3 regions of the Klebsiella planticola genome follow, and region 3 is predicted to be linked to each of the others. Evidence: predicted binding sites of a transcription regulator. Region 3 holds the regulator's gene; each other region holds the start of a gene.
The links. Region 3 encodes LexA, which represses DNA repair genes until DNA is damaged. Its sites were predicted from a motif close to TNCTGTATGTACATACAGNA; they were not measured.
Positions count from the first base shown of each region.

Region 1: dinG (ATP-dependent DNA helicase DinG) is a predicted target of LexA. The motif match lies at 2,629-2,648, and genes of this name have one in related genera.
Region 2: uvrB (excinuclease ABC subunit UvrB) is a predicted target of LexA. The motif match lies at 2,597-2,616, and genes of this name have one in related genera.

Region 1 is NZ_CP026047.1:3,428,149-3,433,027, forward strand. Features, by position in the region: gene hlyD (secretion protein HlyD) at 1-72, opposite strand, end outside; gene cecR (transcriptional regulator CecR) at 69-746, opposite strand; gene rhlE (ATP-dependent RNA helicase RhlE) at 1,028-2,428, shown strand; gene dinG (ATP-dependent DNA helicase DinG) at 2,662-4,806, shown strand; gene ybiB (DNA-binding protein YbiB) at 4,849-4,879, shown strand, end outside.
Region 2 is NZ_CP026047.1:3,406,309-3,411,187, forward strand. Features, by position in the region: gene bioC (malonyl-ACP O-methyltransferase BioC) at 1-589, shown strand, start outside; gene bioD (dethiobiotin synthase) at 582-1,304, shown strand; gene MC50_RS16470 (ABC transporter ATP-binding protein) at 1,246-1,968, opposite strand; gene uvrB (excinuclease ABC subunit UvrB) at 2,706-4,727, shown strand.
Region 3 is NZ_CP026047.1:2,062,036-2,066,914, forward strand. Features, by position in the region: gene plsB (glycerol-3-phosphate 1-O-acyltransferase PlsB) at 1-1,720, opposite strand, end outside; gene MC50_RS09985 (diacylglycerol kinase) at 1,850-2,218, shown strand; gene lexA (transcriptional repressor LexA) at 2,438-3,046, shown strand; gene dinF (MATE family efflux transporter DinF) at 3,115-4,431, shown strand; gene MC50_RS10005 (CsbD family protein) at 4,558-4,767, shown strand; gene zur (zinc uptake transcriptional repressor Zur) at 4,859-4,879, opposite strand, start outside.

The sequences.
Region 1 (4,879 bases), 1.4 Mb from region 3:
CCACCACCAGCCGCCGCCGAATGCGGCAATCAGCAGCAGTATGAACAAAACGATGATGACGGGTTTTTTCATGATCCCTGGCTCCTTTGCAATAACCCTTGCAGAACGAAATCAATATGGCAGGCGATAACCTGGTAAATTTGCTCAGTTTTTTCTTCGTCGAACTGCGTCCATCCGGTGCGCAGCAAAATGGTTTCCCGCCCAAGGCGGAAGGCCAGAATCTCTCCCAGCAGCGCGTGGGTGTGCAGAATCATTGCCGTGTCATCGGCATCGAGGCCGGTAAAGGCGCCGATTAAGCGGGTCAGGTAGCGATGGAGCGGCGCAATCACCTGCCCGTGGATGAGTTGGTAGGCCGGGGTAGGAGAAAGCTGCTCGCGGGAGATGAATTTGCTCAAATTGACCGTGTCATCCTGGGTCAGCAGCAAAATCATATTCTGACAGGCGCGCAGAATCAGAACCCGAATCGCCGCCTTATCCGGCGAAGCTGTCGCCAGCAGCGTTTCCGCCGCTTCGGCATGCGGACGAAAATTATGGCTGATAAAATCGGCAATCCACTGGGCGCAAGCGAGATAGAGATCGTCCTTGGAACCAAAATAGTAGGGGATCGCCGCGATATTTTGCCCGGCCTGCGCGGCAATATCGCGGGTGGTGGCGTGCAGGCCGTATTCGCCGAACTGGGCGATGGCTGCGGCAATGAGCTGGCTTTTGGCTTGTTCGCCTTTGGTTGTCACAGGAGTCGTCGTCATCGCACGATAAAAATTAATCAATCGATTGATTAAGAGTATGACCAATTCGCGTCACTGTCCAGAATAGTGGATACTCTCTTTTGCGTATTTCGCATCACTCTTTGCAAGCGGCGCGTGACGAGGATTAGCCGGCGCAGCGGCCCTGAGGGGATATTTATGCGCTGCGTCACAAAATCTGCTAGACTGCGCCACTTCATGGCATTGTGGTTTTTGCCATCTCTATTCGCAATAATCTCCCCGAAAACTACGCCTGTCACGGGCCGGGGTGGTTTGGAGTTGTTATGTCTTTTGATTCCCTTGGCCTGAACCCTGATATCCTGCGCGCTGTCGCCGAGCAGGGTTACCTTGAGCCAACCCCAATTCAGCAGCAGGCTATCCCTGCGGTGTTGCAGGGACGCGATCTGATGGCCAGCGCCCAGACCGGCACCGGCAAAACGGCAGGCTTTACCCTGCCGCTCCTGCAGCATCTGATTCAGAAAGAGCCGCATGCTAAAGGCCGTCGTCCGGTGCGCGCGCTGATACTCACGCCAACGCGTGAACTGGCGGCACAAATCGGCGAAAACGTTCGCGATTACAGCAAATACCTGAATATTCGCTCGCTGGTGGTCTTCGGCGGGGTGAGCATTAACCCGCAGATGATGAAGCTGCGCAGCGGCGTCGATGTTCTGGTGGCCACCCCTGGGCGCCTGCTGGATCTTGAACATCAGAATGCCGTCAGCCTGGACAAGGTTGAAATCCTGGTGCTTGATGAAGCCGACCGCATGCTGGATATGGGCTTTATTCATGATATTCGCCGCGTGCTGGCGAAGCTTCCGGCGAAGCGCCAGAACCTGCTGTTCTCCGCGACCTTCTCCGACGACATTAAAGCGCTGGCGGAAAAGCTGCTGCATAACCCGCTGGAAATCGAAGTGGCTCGCCGCAATACCGCTTCCGAGCAGGTGACGCAACACGTCCATTTCGTTGATAAGAAACGTAAGCGGGAACTGCTGTCGCAGATGATCGGTGAAGGTAACTGGCAGCAGGTGCTGGTCTTTACCCGCACCAAACATGGCGCCAACCACCTGGCCGAGCAGCTGAATAAAGACGGCATCCGCAGCGCGGCTATCCATGGCAACAAGAGCCAGGGGGCGCGTACCCGGGCATTAGCCGACTTTAAATCCGGCGGTATTCGCGTGCTGGTGGCGACGGATATCGCCGCGCGTGGTCTGGATATCGAAGAACTGCCGCACGTCGTCAACTACGAGCTGCCTAACGTACCGGAAGATTACGTTCACCGGATCGGCCGTACCGGTCGCGCAGCCGCCACCGGTGAAGCGCTGTCGCTGGTCTGCGTGGACGAGCATAAACTGCTGCATGATATCGAACGTCTGCTGAAAAAAGAGATTCCACGCATCGCCGTCGATGGCTATGCGCCGGATCCGTCTATCAGAGCGGAGCCGATTCAAAACGGTCGTCAGCAGCGTAGCGGTGGCGGCGGTCGCGGCCAGAGCCAGGGCCGCAGCGGTCAGGGACAAGGACGTAACGCCCAGGGGCAGGGGCGCAGCCAGCAGTCGGCGCCGCGGCGTAACGACGGCGAAGCGCCGAAAGCCGGGGCAAAGCCTTCACGCCGTATCGGCGAGGCGAAACCGGCCGGCGAGCAACAGCGCCGCCGTCGTCCGCGTAAACCTGCGGCCGCTGAGTAACCGCGTCCCGCCATATATGCGTCATCCGGGCAAGACGTTTTGCCCGGATGACGCAACGATACCCGGAAGCAGCAAGCGTGCTGTCTCCGGGTTCCTCCCTCGCGTGCCCTGTGATTCCCGGCCGGTACATTGATAAATCCCGAGCATCATTCCACATTGCTCAGAAAGTAATTCCTCCTGCCAGGCAAAAAGTGTCACAATAGTGGCTGTTTATACAGTATTCAGGTTTTCTCATGGCTTTGACCGCTGCGCTAAAAGCGCAAATCGCCGCCTGGTATAAGGCGCTTCAGGAACAGATTCCGGATTTCATTCCCCGTCCGCCACAGCGGCAGATGATTGCCGATGTGGCAAAAACGCTTGCCGGGGAAGAAGGCCGACACCTGGCCATTGAGGCGCCCACCGGCGTCGGGAAGACGCTGTCATACCTGATTCCCGGAATCGCTATCGCCCGTGAGCAGCAGAAAACCCTGGTGGTGAGCACCGCCAACGTTGCGCTACAGGATCAGATCTACAGCAAGGATCTGCCGTTGCTGCGCAAAATTATTCCCGATCTGCGTTTTACCGCCGCGTTTGGCCGCGGGCGCTACGTTTGCCCACGCAACCTTACGGCGCTGGCCAGCACCGAACCGACGCAGCAGGATCTGCTGGCGTTTCTCGATGACGATCTCACGCCGAATAATCAGGCTGAACAGAAGCTGTGCGCGACGCTGAAAACCGACCTCGACAGCTACCGCTGGGACGGTCTGCGCGATCACACCGATAAACCTGTCGATGATGCGCTCTGGAGTCGCCTGAGCACCGACAAAGCCAGCTGCCTCAACCGCAACTGCCACTACTATCGCGAATGTCCGTTCTTCGTTGCCCGGCGAGAAATTCAGGAGGCGGAAGTGGTGGTGGCGAACCATGCGCTGGTGATGGCGGCGATGGAGAGCGAAGCCGTGTTGCCCGAGCCGAAAAACCTGCTGCTGGTGCTCGATGAAGGCCATCATCTGCCGGACGTGGCGCGCGATGCGCTGGAAATGAGCGCGGAAATGACCGCCCCATGGTACCGGCTACAGCTGGATCTGTTCAGTAAGCTGGTGGCGACCTGTATGGAGCAGTTTCGGCCGAAAACCACGCCGCCGCTGGCCAATCCCGAGCGCCTGAGTGGCCACTGTGAGGAGCTGTATGAGCTGATCGCCTCGCTGAACGCTATCCTTAATCTCTATATGCCGGCCGGCCAGGAAGCCGAGCATCGTTTCCCGATGGGCGAGTTGCCGCAGGAGGTGATGGATATCTGCCAGCGTCTGGCGAAACTGACCGAGATGCTGCGCGGGCTGGCGGAGCTCTTTCTTAACGACCTCGGGGAAAAAACCGGTAGCCACGACGTGGTACGTCTGCATCGGGTTCTGCTGCAAATGAACCGTGCGCTGGGGATGTTTGAAAGCCAGAGCAAGCTGTGGCGGCTGGCGTCGCTGGCGCAGTCATCCGGCGCGCCGGTCACCAAATGGGTGACGCGCGATATGCGCGACGGTCAAACGCACATCTGGTTTCACTGCGTCGGCATTCGCGTCAGCGACCAGCTGGAAAGGCTGCTGTGGCGCAGCGTGCCGCATATTGTCGTCACCTCCGCCACCCTGCGATCATTGAACAGCTTTTCACGCCTGCAGGAGATGAGCGGGTTGAAAGAAAAGGCCGGCGATCGTTTCGTGGCGCTGGATTCCCCCTTTAACCATGTTGAGCAGGGCAAAATCGTTATTCCGCAGATGCACTATGAACCGCTAATCGATAACGAAGAGCAGCATATTGCTGAAATGGCGGCTTATTTCCGCGAGCAGGTTGAAAGTAAAAAGCACCTCGGGATGCTGGTGCTGTTCGCCAGCGGGCGGGCGATGCAGCGTTTCCTGGAACATGTTCCCGATCTGCGACTGCTATTGCTGGTACAGGGCGATAAGCCGCGTTACCGGCTGGTGGAACTGCACCGCAAGCGCGTCGAAGGAGGGGAGCGTAGCGTACTGGTGGGGCTACAATCCTTTGCCGAAGGGCTGGATCTCAAAGGTGAGCTGCTCAGCCAGGTACATATTCATAAAATCGCCTTCCCGCCAATCGACAGTCCGGTGGTGATTACCGAAGGCGAATGGCTCAAGAGCCTGAATCGCTATCCGTTTGAAGTGCAGAGCCTGCCAAGCGCCTCCTTTAACCTGATTCAGCAGGTCGGACGCCTGATTCGCAGCCACAGCTGCTGGGGCGAAGTGGTGATTTATGATAAGCGTTTGTTGACCAAAAATTATGGTAAGCGTCTACTGAATGCATTGCCCGTTTTTCCAATAGAACAGCCTGCCGTTCCTGAGGTTATCGTCAAAACGAAAGTAAAACAGGCGCGTCGTAAACGGCGTTAACGGTGTAATGTCGACGATGTGAGCAGCTAACAGGAGTCTTCGATGGACTACAGCAAGATCATTAAAGAAGTCG
Region 2 (4,879 bases), 1.3 Mb from region 3:
GAGTCGCTACTGGCGTGAGGCCGGCAGTCATGTGACGGCGCTCGATCTCTCGGTTGAGATGCTGGCGCAGGCCCAGCGCGACGAGTGCGCGCATCGTTATCTTGCTGGGGATATTGAGTCGCTGCCGCTGGCCGATGCCTGCGTCGATCTGGCGTGGAGCAATCTGGCGGTGCAGTGGTGCGAGAGTCTGGCCGGCGCGCTCGACGAGCTGTGCCGGGTGGTGCGCCCCGGCGGTCGGGTGGCGTTCAGCACCTTGCTGGCCGATTCGCTTCCCGAGCTGAATCAGGCCTGGTGCACCATCGACAGACATCCCCATGCCAACCGTTTTCTCAGCGAACAGGCGGTGCGCGAGGCGCTGGCCGGGCGGCGAGCCGTTGGCGAGGTTCACGCCGTCAGCCTGCCCTTTGCCGATGCCCTGAGCGCGATGCGTTCGCTCAAAGGGATTGGGGCAACACACTTGCATCAGGGGCGCAGCGCGGCGCCGTTGAGCCGGGGAAAACTGCGTCAGCTGCAGCTGGCCTGGCCAAAACAGCAGGGCCAGTGCCCGCTGACGTATCATCTTTTTACAGGAGTCATTGCACGTGACTAAACGTTTTTTCGTCACCGGAACCGACACTGAAGTCGGTAAGACGGTCGCCAGCTGCGCCCTGTTGCAGGCGGCAAGGCTGTCAGGCCTGAAGTGCGCGGGCTATAAACCGGTCGCTTCCGGAAGTGAGTTGACGGCGCTCGGGCTGCGTAACGATGATGCGCTGGCACTCCAGCGTAATAGCGGGGTGGCGCTGAGCTATGCGCAGGTTAACCCCTTTACCTTCGCCGAACCGACCTCACCGCATATCGTGAGCGCGGAGGAGGGGCGGCCGATTACGGGCGATGCGCTTTCTGCCGGGCTTCGTGAACTGGAGACGCTGGCGGAATGGGTGCTGGTGGAGGGGGCGGGGGGCTGGTTTACGCCGCTCTCCGCGACGCTGAGTTTTGCCGACTGGGTTCGCGACGAACAGCTGCCGGTCATTCTGGTGGTCGGCATTAAACTCGGCTGCATCAACCACGCGCTGCTGACGGCCCAGGCGGTACGTCAGGCCGGGCTGCCGCTGGTGGGCTGGATTGCAAACGACATCCAGCCGCCGGGTAAACGCCATGCAGAATATCTGGCGACCCTCAACGATCGACTTGCGGCTCCGTTGCTGGGTGAGATCCCATGGCTGGCGGACGCGTCGCGGCGTGAGGATCTCGGCCAGTACCTGGATCTCAGCGCGCTGGATCGGGCGTCATCCACTGTGCCAGCAGCGGTTCATCCAGCTGGATAACGCGGCCTTGCGCCACGTTACGCCCGCGATGCAGCAGGCAAAAACGGTCCGCTACCCGGCGAATAAACGGCAGGTGCTGTTCGGCAAGCAGCACCGTTAAGCCGATGTCGCGGTTCAGGCGCACCAGCAGGTCACCCAGCTTATGCACGAAGTGCTGTCCGCTGCCGCGCGAAGGCTCATCAAGAATCAGCAGACGCGGCCGGACAACCAGCGCTCTCGCCAGCGCCAGCTGGTACTGGTCATCTTCTGACAACATGGCGGCTTTATGCTGACGTCGTCCGTAGAGATCCGGAAAAAAATCGTAAATCTCCCCCTTGACGGCGACGCCCGGGTTTCCTCCGGCGGCCAGCGCAATATGCAGATTCTCCTCGACGCTCAGTTGAGAAAAGATCCGCCTGTCCTGCGGGACATAGCCGATGCCAATAATCGAACGGGAATGGGCGGAGAGCGGCGTGATATCGCAGGGCGGCGAACCGACGTCATGCCAGGTCATACTGCCGCTGGCGACCGGAAGATGCCCGGTAATGCAGTTCACCAGCGTGGTTTTGCCCATCCCCTGGAGTCCCATCACACAGGTGCACTCCCCCGGCTGAAGTTCAAGGTCGACATTCCATAGCGTGTGCTGATTTCCGTAGTACTGATTGACTGCGCGTAGACTCAACATAGACGTTTTCTCCTGTTTGGGGATAGCGGGCGACATGAAGATTCTGCAAATCTCTTGCCAGGAAAAAGAAGTTTCGGTTTTTTCCCGTATGGGCAGCTGCGGCGGGGCGGGGTGAAGGCGGGCCAGCGAGGCGGTTGCACTCTCCCGGTGCTAACGGGTATGAAAAATGGTGCAGAAAGCAACAAAAAGGCAGGCACCCTTAGCTGATAAATATCAAAAATAATTCGATAATTTTTTTTAGGCGGTCGATTTTCACCGCCGGTCGATTTCTGCGGGGTGGCAGAAGCCATGGCCTGCAGACACTTATCCACTATTCCTGTGGATAACCTTGTGTATTAGAGTTAGAGAACTTGCGGTAAGCTAGAGATTACGCGGCCTGCGGCTGAATTGGCGCGAAACCCATCTTTTGTTTAATATCATTAAATATCAATTAGTTGAATAAAAGCAATGGCTGTAAGGAAAGTGTCACCTGATGCCATAAAAGATTCACCACCTTGCTTGACAAATGTTAAATGATAAATTTTTTTGGGGATAACCCTACTGTCTGGCGGATTATTCTGCAGGATGGTCTTTTTTTACCCCAAAACGACGCGCATGCCGACCATTTCAGGAACAAACGATAATCTAACACTGTTTTTATATCCAGTATTATTTATTGGCAAAAATGAGCGTGAAGGGTAGAATTAAACACCTGCCGCATATCACCAGGCGCTTCATCCTTCTTCAGGGCCAGACATATGAGTAAAACGTTCACGCTGCATTCCGCATTCCGTCCTTCTGGCGACCAGCCGGAAGCTATCCGACGCCTGGAAGAGGGGCTGGAAGATGGTCTGGCGCACCAAACGCTGCTGGGGGTGACCGGGTCGGGTAAGACGTTCACCATTGCTAACGTTATCGCCGATCTCCAGCGTCCGACGATGGTGCTGGCGCCGAATAAGACCCTGGCGGCGCAGCTGTACGGCGAAATGAAAGAGTTCTTCCCGGACAATGCGGTGGAATATTTCGTCTCCTACTACGATTACTATCAGCCTGAAGCCTACGTGCCGAGCTCAGACACCTTCATCGAGAAGGATGCGTCGGTGAACGAGCATATCGAGCAGATGCGTCTGTCGGCGACCAAAGCGCTGCTTGAGCGGCGCGATGTGGTGGTGGTGGCTTCAGTATCGGCTATCTACGGTCTGGGCGACCCGGATCTCTACCTGAAGATGATGCTGCATCTGACCACCGGCATGCTGATCGACCAGCGGGCGATTTTGCGCCGCCTGGCGGAGCTGCAGTATACCCGTAACGATCAGGCCTTCCAGCGCGGCACCTTCCGCGTGCGCGGTGAAGTGATCGACGTCTTCCCGGCGGAATCCGACGATATTGCGCTGCGTATCGAGCTGTTCGATGAAGAGGTTGAGCGGCTGTCGCTGTTCGATCCGCTTACCGGTCAGGTTGAATCGACGATTCCGCGCTATACCATCTACCCGAAAACGCACTACGTGACGCCACGCGAGCGCATCGTGCAGGCGATGGAAGAGATTAAAGTCGAGCTCGCCGACAGGCGGAAGGTGCTGCTGGAGAACAACAAGCTGCTGGAAGAGCAGCGTCTGAGCCAGCGTACTCAGTTCGACCTCGAAATGATGAACGAGCTCGGCTACTGCTCCGGTATCGAAAACTACTCGCGCTATCTTTCCGGGCGCGGGCCGGGCGAACCGCCACCGACGCTGTTTGACTACCTGCCGGCGGATGGACTGCTGGTGATCGACGAATCCCACGTCACCATTCCGCAAATCGGCGGCATGTACCGCGGCGACCGGGCGCGTAAAGAGACGCTGGTGGAGTACGGCTTCCGTCTGCCGTCGGCGCTGGATAACCGCCCGCTGAAGTTCGAAGAGTTTGAGGCGCTGGCGCCGCAGACCATTTACGTCTCAGCGACGCCGGGTCCTTATGAGCTGGATAAATCCGGCGATGAGGTGGTCGATCAGGTGGTACGTCCGACCGGGCTGCTTGACCCGCTGATCGAAGTGCGTCCGGTGGCGACTCAGGTCGATGACCTGCTGTCGGAAATTCGCATCCGCGTCGCCATCAACGAGCGGGTGCTGGTCACCACCCTGACCAAACGCATGGCGGAAGATTTAACCGAGTATCTGGAAGAGCACGGCGAACGCGTGCGCTACCTGCACTCCGATATCGATACCGTAGAGCGTATGGAGATCATCCGCGACCTGCGGCTGGGCGAGTTCGATGTTCTGGTCGGTATCAACCTGCTGCGTGAAGGGCTGGATATGCCGGAAGTGTCGCTGGTGGCAATTCTGGATGCCGATAAAGAGGGCTTCCTGCGTTCCGAACGCTCGCTGATTCAGACCATCGGCCGCGCCGCGCGTAATATCAACGGTAAAGCGATTCTGTATGGCGATAAAATTACGGCTTCGATGGCGAAAGCCATCAGCGAGACCGAGCGTCGCCGTGAGAAGCAGCAGCGCTATAACGAAGAGCACGGCATCACCCCGCAGGGGCTGAATAAAAAAGTGGTCGACATTCTGCAGCTGGGCAGCAATCTGGCGAAGACGAAAACCAAGGGCCGCGGAAAATCACGTTCGCCGGTTGAGGCGGATACGCCTGAGGTAGTGCTGACGCCAAAAGCGCTGCAGCAGAGAATTCACGAGCTGGAAGGGCAGATGATGCAGCATGCGCAGAATCTGGAGTTTGAAGAAGCCGCGCAAATTCGTGACCAGCTGCATCAGCTGCGCGAGCTGTTTATTGCGGCGTCCTGATCCCGCAGGAGGCGATGCGCCGCGCGTGGAGCCAGGCAGTGTGACGGGACGCCGATTTTTTGTTATTCCGCGGCGTTTTCCGCTTGGCTTAATGTCTGCTTAATCTTGCCAGGCGACACTATCTTCATTCTGATGAGGATAGTGTCATGCAA
Region 3 (4,879 bases):
CGCTGGCGGAGGCCGTCGGCGTGGTCGCATCCGGGGAGTACGGTACGTTGCGCAGCAGATCGAGGTAGCACTCCAGCTGTTGCGTCAGCTGTTCGCGGGTCAACGAGCGCTGACGAGAGGCCAGCAGCGCGGTGCAGCACAGGTTCATGGCGTTGGCCGCGCCGGCGTTGTTGATGCGCACCATCAGGTCGGAAGCAATATTGTTGACCGTCGGCGTCAGCCACGATGGGCGAACCGCTTCGATCGGATCGATAGACTCACGCCATTCCGGAACATGCTGGTTCAGGTAAGTCATCAGCGGCAGAGGTTCGCCAAAGTTAACATAGCCCTGACCGAGGTTACGCAGCTTGCTCAGGCCGCGCAGCATCTGCGGCAGACTCTCTTTTTCTTTCGTCGCACCGCGCAGCTCTTTGGCGTAGGTGCCCACTTCCATCACGTGCTCGTAACCGATGTAGATAGGCACCAGCGTGATCGGTCGGGTCCCGCCGCGCAGCATGGCCTGGATGGTCATCGACAGGGTACCGGTTTTCGGATCCAGCAGACGGCCGGTACGCGAGCGGCCCCCTTCAACGAAGTACTCCACGGAGTAACCCCGGCTGAACAACTCGCCGAGATATTCGCGGAACACCGTTGAATAGAGCTTATTGCCCTTAAAGGTACGACGAATAAAGAATGCGCCACCGCGGCGGAAAATGGGGCCTGCTGGCCAGAAGTTCAGGTTGATACCGGCGGCAATATGCGGCGGCACCAGCCCCTGGTGATACAGCACGTAGGAGAGCAGCAGGTAGTCCATATGGCTACGATGGCACGGTACGTAGACAATCTCGTGCCCTTCATGGGCCAACTGACGTACGCGCTCGGCGTTGTGGACGTTGATCCCCTGATAGAGACGGTTCCAGGTAAAACCGAGAACGCGGTCGGTCAGGCGAATCATCTCATAAGAGAAGTTCGCGGCGATCTCTTCCATCAGCGCGATGGCGTTTTGCTGCGCCTTCTCATGGGAGATTTTCTTGCTGCGCGCTTCATCTTCTACCGCGCGGGCGATGGCTTTGGATGCCAGCAGCTTATTGAACAGGTCCTGACGCGCCGGCAGACGTGGGCCGACGGCTGCCAGACGCTGGCGGGCGAAGTGCATACGCGCGACGCGGGCCAGCTTCTGGGCGATAATTTTATCGGTGCCGTGTTCGGTGGCCATTCTGCGCAGAGAAACCGGCGGCGAGAAACGGACAAAGCTGTCGCGTCCCAGCCACAGAACGGCGAAGAACTTCTGAATGCCATTCAGCATGCGCAGCGGCGGGTTAACTTCGCCTTTTTCGCGCCCAGGCGCACGCCCAAACATCACCGACACCGGCACCATTTGCACGTCCAGGTCAGGATGGTTGCGGTGCAGATCCAGGTAGTCGTGGAACAGCTTAATCGACTCTTCTTTCGGCGCGTAGTAGGTAAAGACGCGCGGGCCGCCGTGGATAAAGACGTAGCGCGGCAGCAGCGCGCCGTCGATTTCCAGCGGTTCAAGCGGATCGGGTAAATCGTGCTCCAGGCACTGAGCGCGCAGGGTCAGCAGGTCCGCCTTTGAATTATAAGGCAGGACGTACATGATAGGACGCGAGGTATCCAGCCCTAATTCCTGAGCAGGTTCTGCGGGAATAGACTTGCTTTTTACCAGCACCCGTAATGGTAAATTCAGTAATTTATAGTAAATTCGTTGCCAGCCGGACATAAACGATGTGAAGCCTCTGGTTAATCATGCAAATGCGCGGCAAGAATAACAGAAAGCGCGCAAAATTTCCGTTGCCACGCGGCAAACGCGTACACTCATTGACGTCATTTACATAAAAAGGTTCTTTTGATGGCCAATAATACCACTGGGTTAACCCGAATCATTAAAGCGGCAGGTTATTCCTGGAAAGGGTTCCGTGCGGCATGGATAAATGAGGCCGCATTTCGTCAAGAAGGCATCGCCGCCATTGTTGCTGTAGCGATCGCCTGCTGGCTGGACGTCGACGCCATCACGCGTGTGCTGCTGATAGGCTCGGTCCTGATAGTGATGATAGTCGAAATTCTTAATAGCGCGATTGAGGCGGTGGTGGACCGTATTGGCCCGGAACATCATGAGCTGTCCGGTCGGGCGAAAGATATGGGGTCTGCGGCGGTGCTGCTGGCCATTGCGATCGCGCTGATCACCTGGGCGCTCTTACTGTGGGCTCGCTATCACTGAGCGGCCACGTGGTGAGATATTCCGCTTTGCGATGTCTTCCCGGCGATCGGGCGAACCCGATGAGCTTTTGCCCGGCCGGCGACAATCACCCCTGGCGCCATGGGCTATCGGGGACGCAAAATGGAAAGAATCTCCTGATTTTTGTGTGAAATTTGATTCCAAAATCACCGTTAGCTGTATATACTCACAGCATAACTGTATATACACCCAGGGGGCGGGATGAAAGCGTTAACGACCAGGCAGCAAGAGGTGTTTGATCTCATTCGGGATCACATCAGCCAGACGGGCATGCCGCCGACGCGTGCGGAAATTGCTCAGCGCTTGGGGTTCCGTTCCCCAAACGCGGCGGAAGAACACCTGAAAGCGCTGGCGCGTAAGGGCGCGATCGAGATTATCTCCGGCGCCTCCCGGGGGATTCGCCTGCTGACGGAAGAAGAACCAGGTCTACCGTTGATTGGACGCGTGGCGGCCGGTGAGCCGCTGCTGGCTCAGCAGCATATCGAAGGCCACTTCCAGGTCGATCCGGCGATGTTCAAGCCGAATGCCGACTTTTTGCTGCGGGTTAGCGGTATGTCAATGAAAGATATCGGTATTCTCGATGGCGATCTGCTGGCGGTCCATAAAACTCAGGATGTACGCAACGGCCAGGTTGTCGTGGCGCGTATTGACGAAGAGGTCACCGTTAAGCGTCTTAAAAAGCAGGGCAACATCGTCGAACTCCTGCCAGAAAACAGCGAATTTTCCCCTATCGTGGTGAATCTACGCGAGCAAAATTTCACTATTGAAGGGCTGGCCGTTGGCGTGATTCGTAACGGTGAGTGGCTGTAACACCTTCCCCACGCAGCATCGTCTGATGCATGATGCTGCGCTGTCTCCTCCCGGTCAGGCTCTTTCTCATGTTCTTTAACGCCGCTGATAAGGCCCTGTGGCGCCTGGCGCTACCCATGATTTTCTCCAATATCACCGTTCCGCTGCTGGGACTGGTGGATACCGCCGTGATTGGTCATCTCGACAGCCCGGTTTACCTCGGCGGTGTCGCGGTCGGCGCGACGGCCACCAGTTTTCTCTTTATGCTGCTGCTTTTCCTGCGGATGAGTACCACCGGACTGACGGCACAGGCCTTTGGCGCAAAAGATCCTCTCCGCCTGGCGCGGGCGCTGGTGCAGCCGCTGGGGCTGGCAACAGGTGCCGGCCTGCTGATTGTGCTTTTCCGAACCCCGCTTATCGATCTGGCGTTGCATATTGTTGGCGGCAATGAAGCGGTGCTGGAGCAGGCGCGGCGCTTTCTCGACATCCGCTGGCTGAGCGCGCCGGCATCGCTGGCAAACCTGGTGCTGCTCGGTTGGCTGTTGGGCGTACAGTATGCCCGGGCGCCGGTGATTTTGCTGATTGTCGGCAACCTGCTGAATATCGTGCTCGATCTGTGGCTGGTGATGGGCCTGCATCTGAACGTGCAGGGTGCCGCGCTGGCGACGGTCACCGCCGAATATGTCACCTTTATCATCGGGCTGCTGATGGCAAGACGCGTGCTGGCGCTACGCGGTGTGTCATTTGCCCTGCTCAAGCGCGCGTGGCGCGGAGATATGCGCCGCTTGCTGGCGCTCAATCGCGATATCATGCTGCGCTCTCTGCTGCTTCAGCTCTGCTTTGGTGCGGTGACCGTTTTCGGCGCTCGTCTTGGCGGCGAGATCGTTGCCGTCAACGCGCTCCTGATGACCATGTTGACCTTTACCGCCTATGCCCTGGATGGTTTTGCTTATGCCGTGGAAGCGCACTCCGGGCAGGCTTACGGCGCGCGTGACGGTAGCCAGCTGCTTGAGGTCTGGCGAGCGGCCTGCCGTCAGTCGGGAATGGTGGCGCTGGCCTTTGCGGCGACCTATGCCGTGGCGGGACAGCAGATTGTCGCCCTGTTGACCTCGCTGCCCTCGCTTCAGCTGCTTGCCGATCGCTACCTGATCTGGCAGATCGTGCTGCCGGTGATTGGCGTGTGGTGTTATTTGCTGGATGGCATGTTCATCGGCGCGACGCGCGGGGCTGAGATGCGCAACAGCATGGCGGTGGCGGCGGCGGGGTTTGCCCTGACGCTACTGACGCTACCGGTCCTCGGCAACCACGCGCTATGGCTGGCGCTGGCGGTTTTCCTCGCGCTGCGCGGTCTGTCGCTGGCGGTCATCTGGCGGCGACACTGGCGGCGTGGCACCTGGTTTTCGTAGTGATTTTTGATATGTAATTGGTTAAAGATTCCGAATAATAAATTCAACTCAGAATTCTTATCTATAGTTAATACTATGTCCGGCACACAGCGGGCTGTTAACTCACCGAACGATGAGGATTGAATTATGAACAAAGACGAAATCGGCGGTAACTGGAAACAGTTGAAAGGTAAAGCGAAAGAGAAATGGGGCAAGCTGACCGATGACGATATGACCGTCATTGAGGGTAAGCGTGACCAGCTGGTCGGTAAAATCCAGGAGCGTTATGGATACGCCAAAGATCAGGCGGAGAAAGAAGTGTCTGACTGGGAACGAAAAAACGATCACCGCTGGTAGCGGTGAGTGTTAACGAATTAACCCTTTGTTATTGCCTGCCTGATGGTACACGGAGGTACCGGCAACCTCGATTCCCGCTGCGGCGATAGCCTCAGCGGGCTTTCTTTTTAAT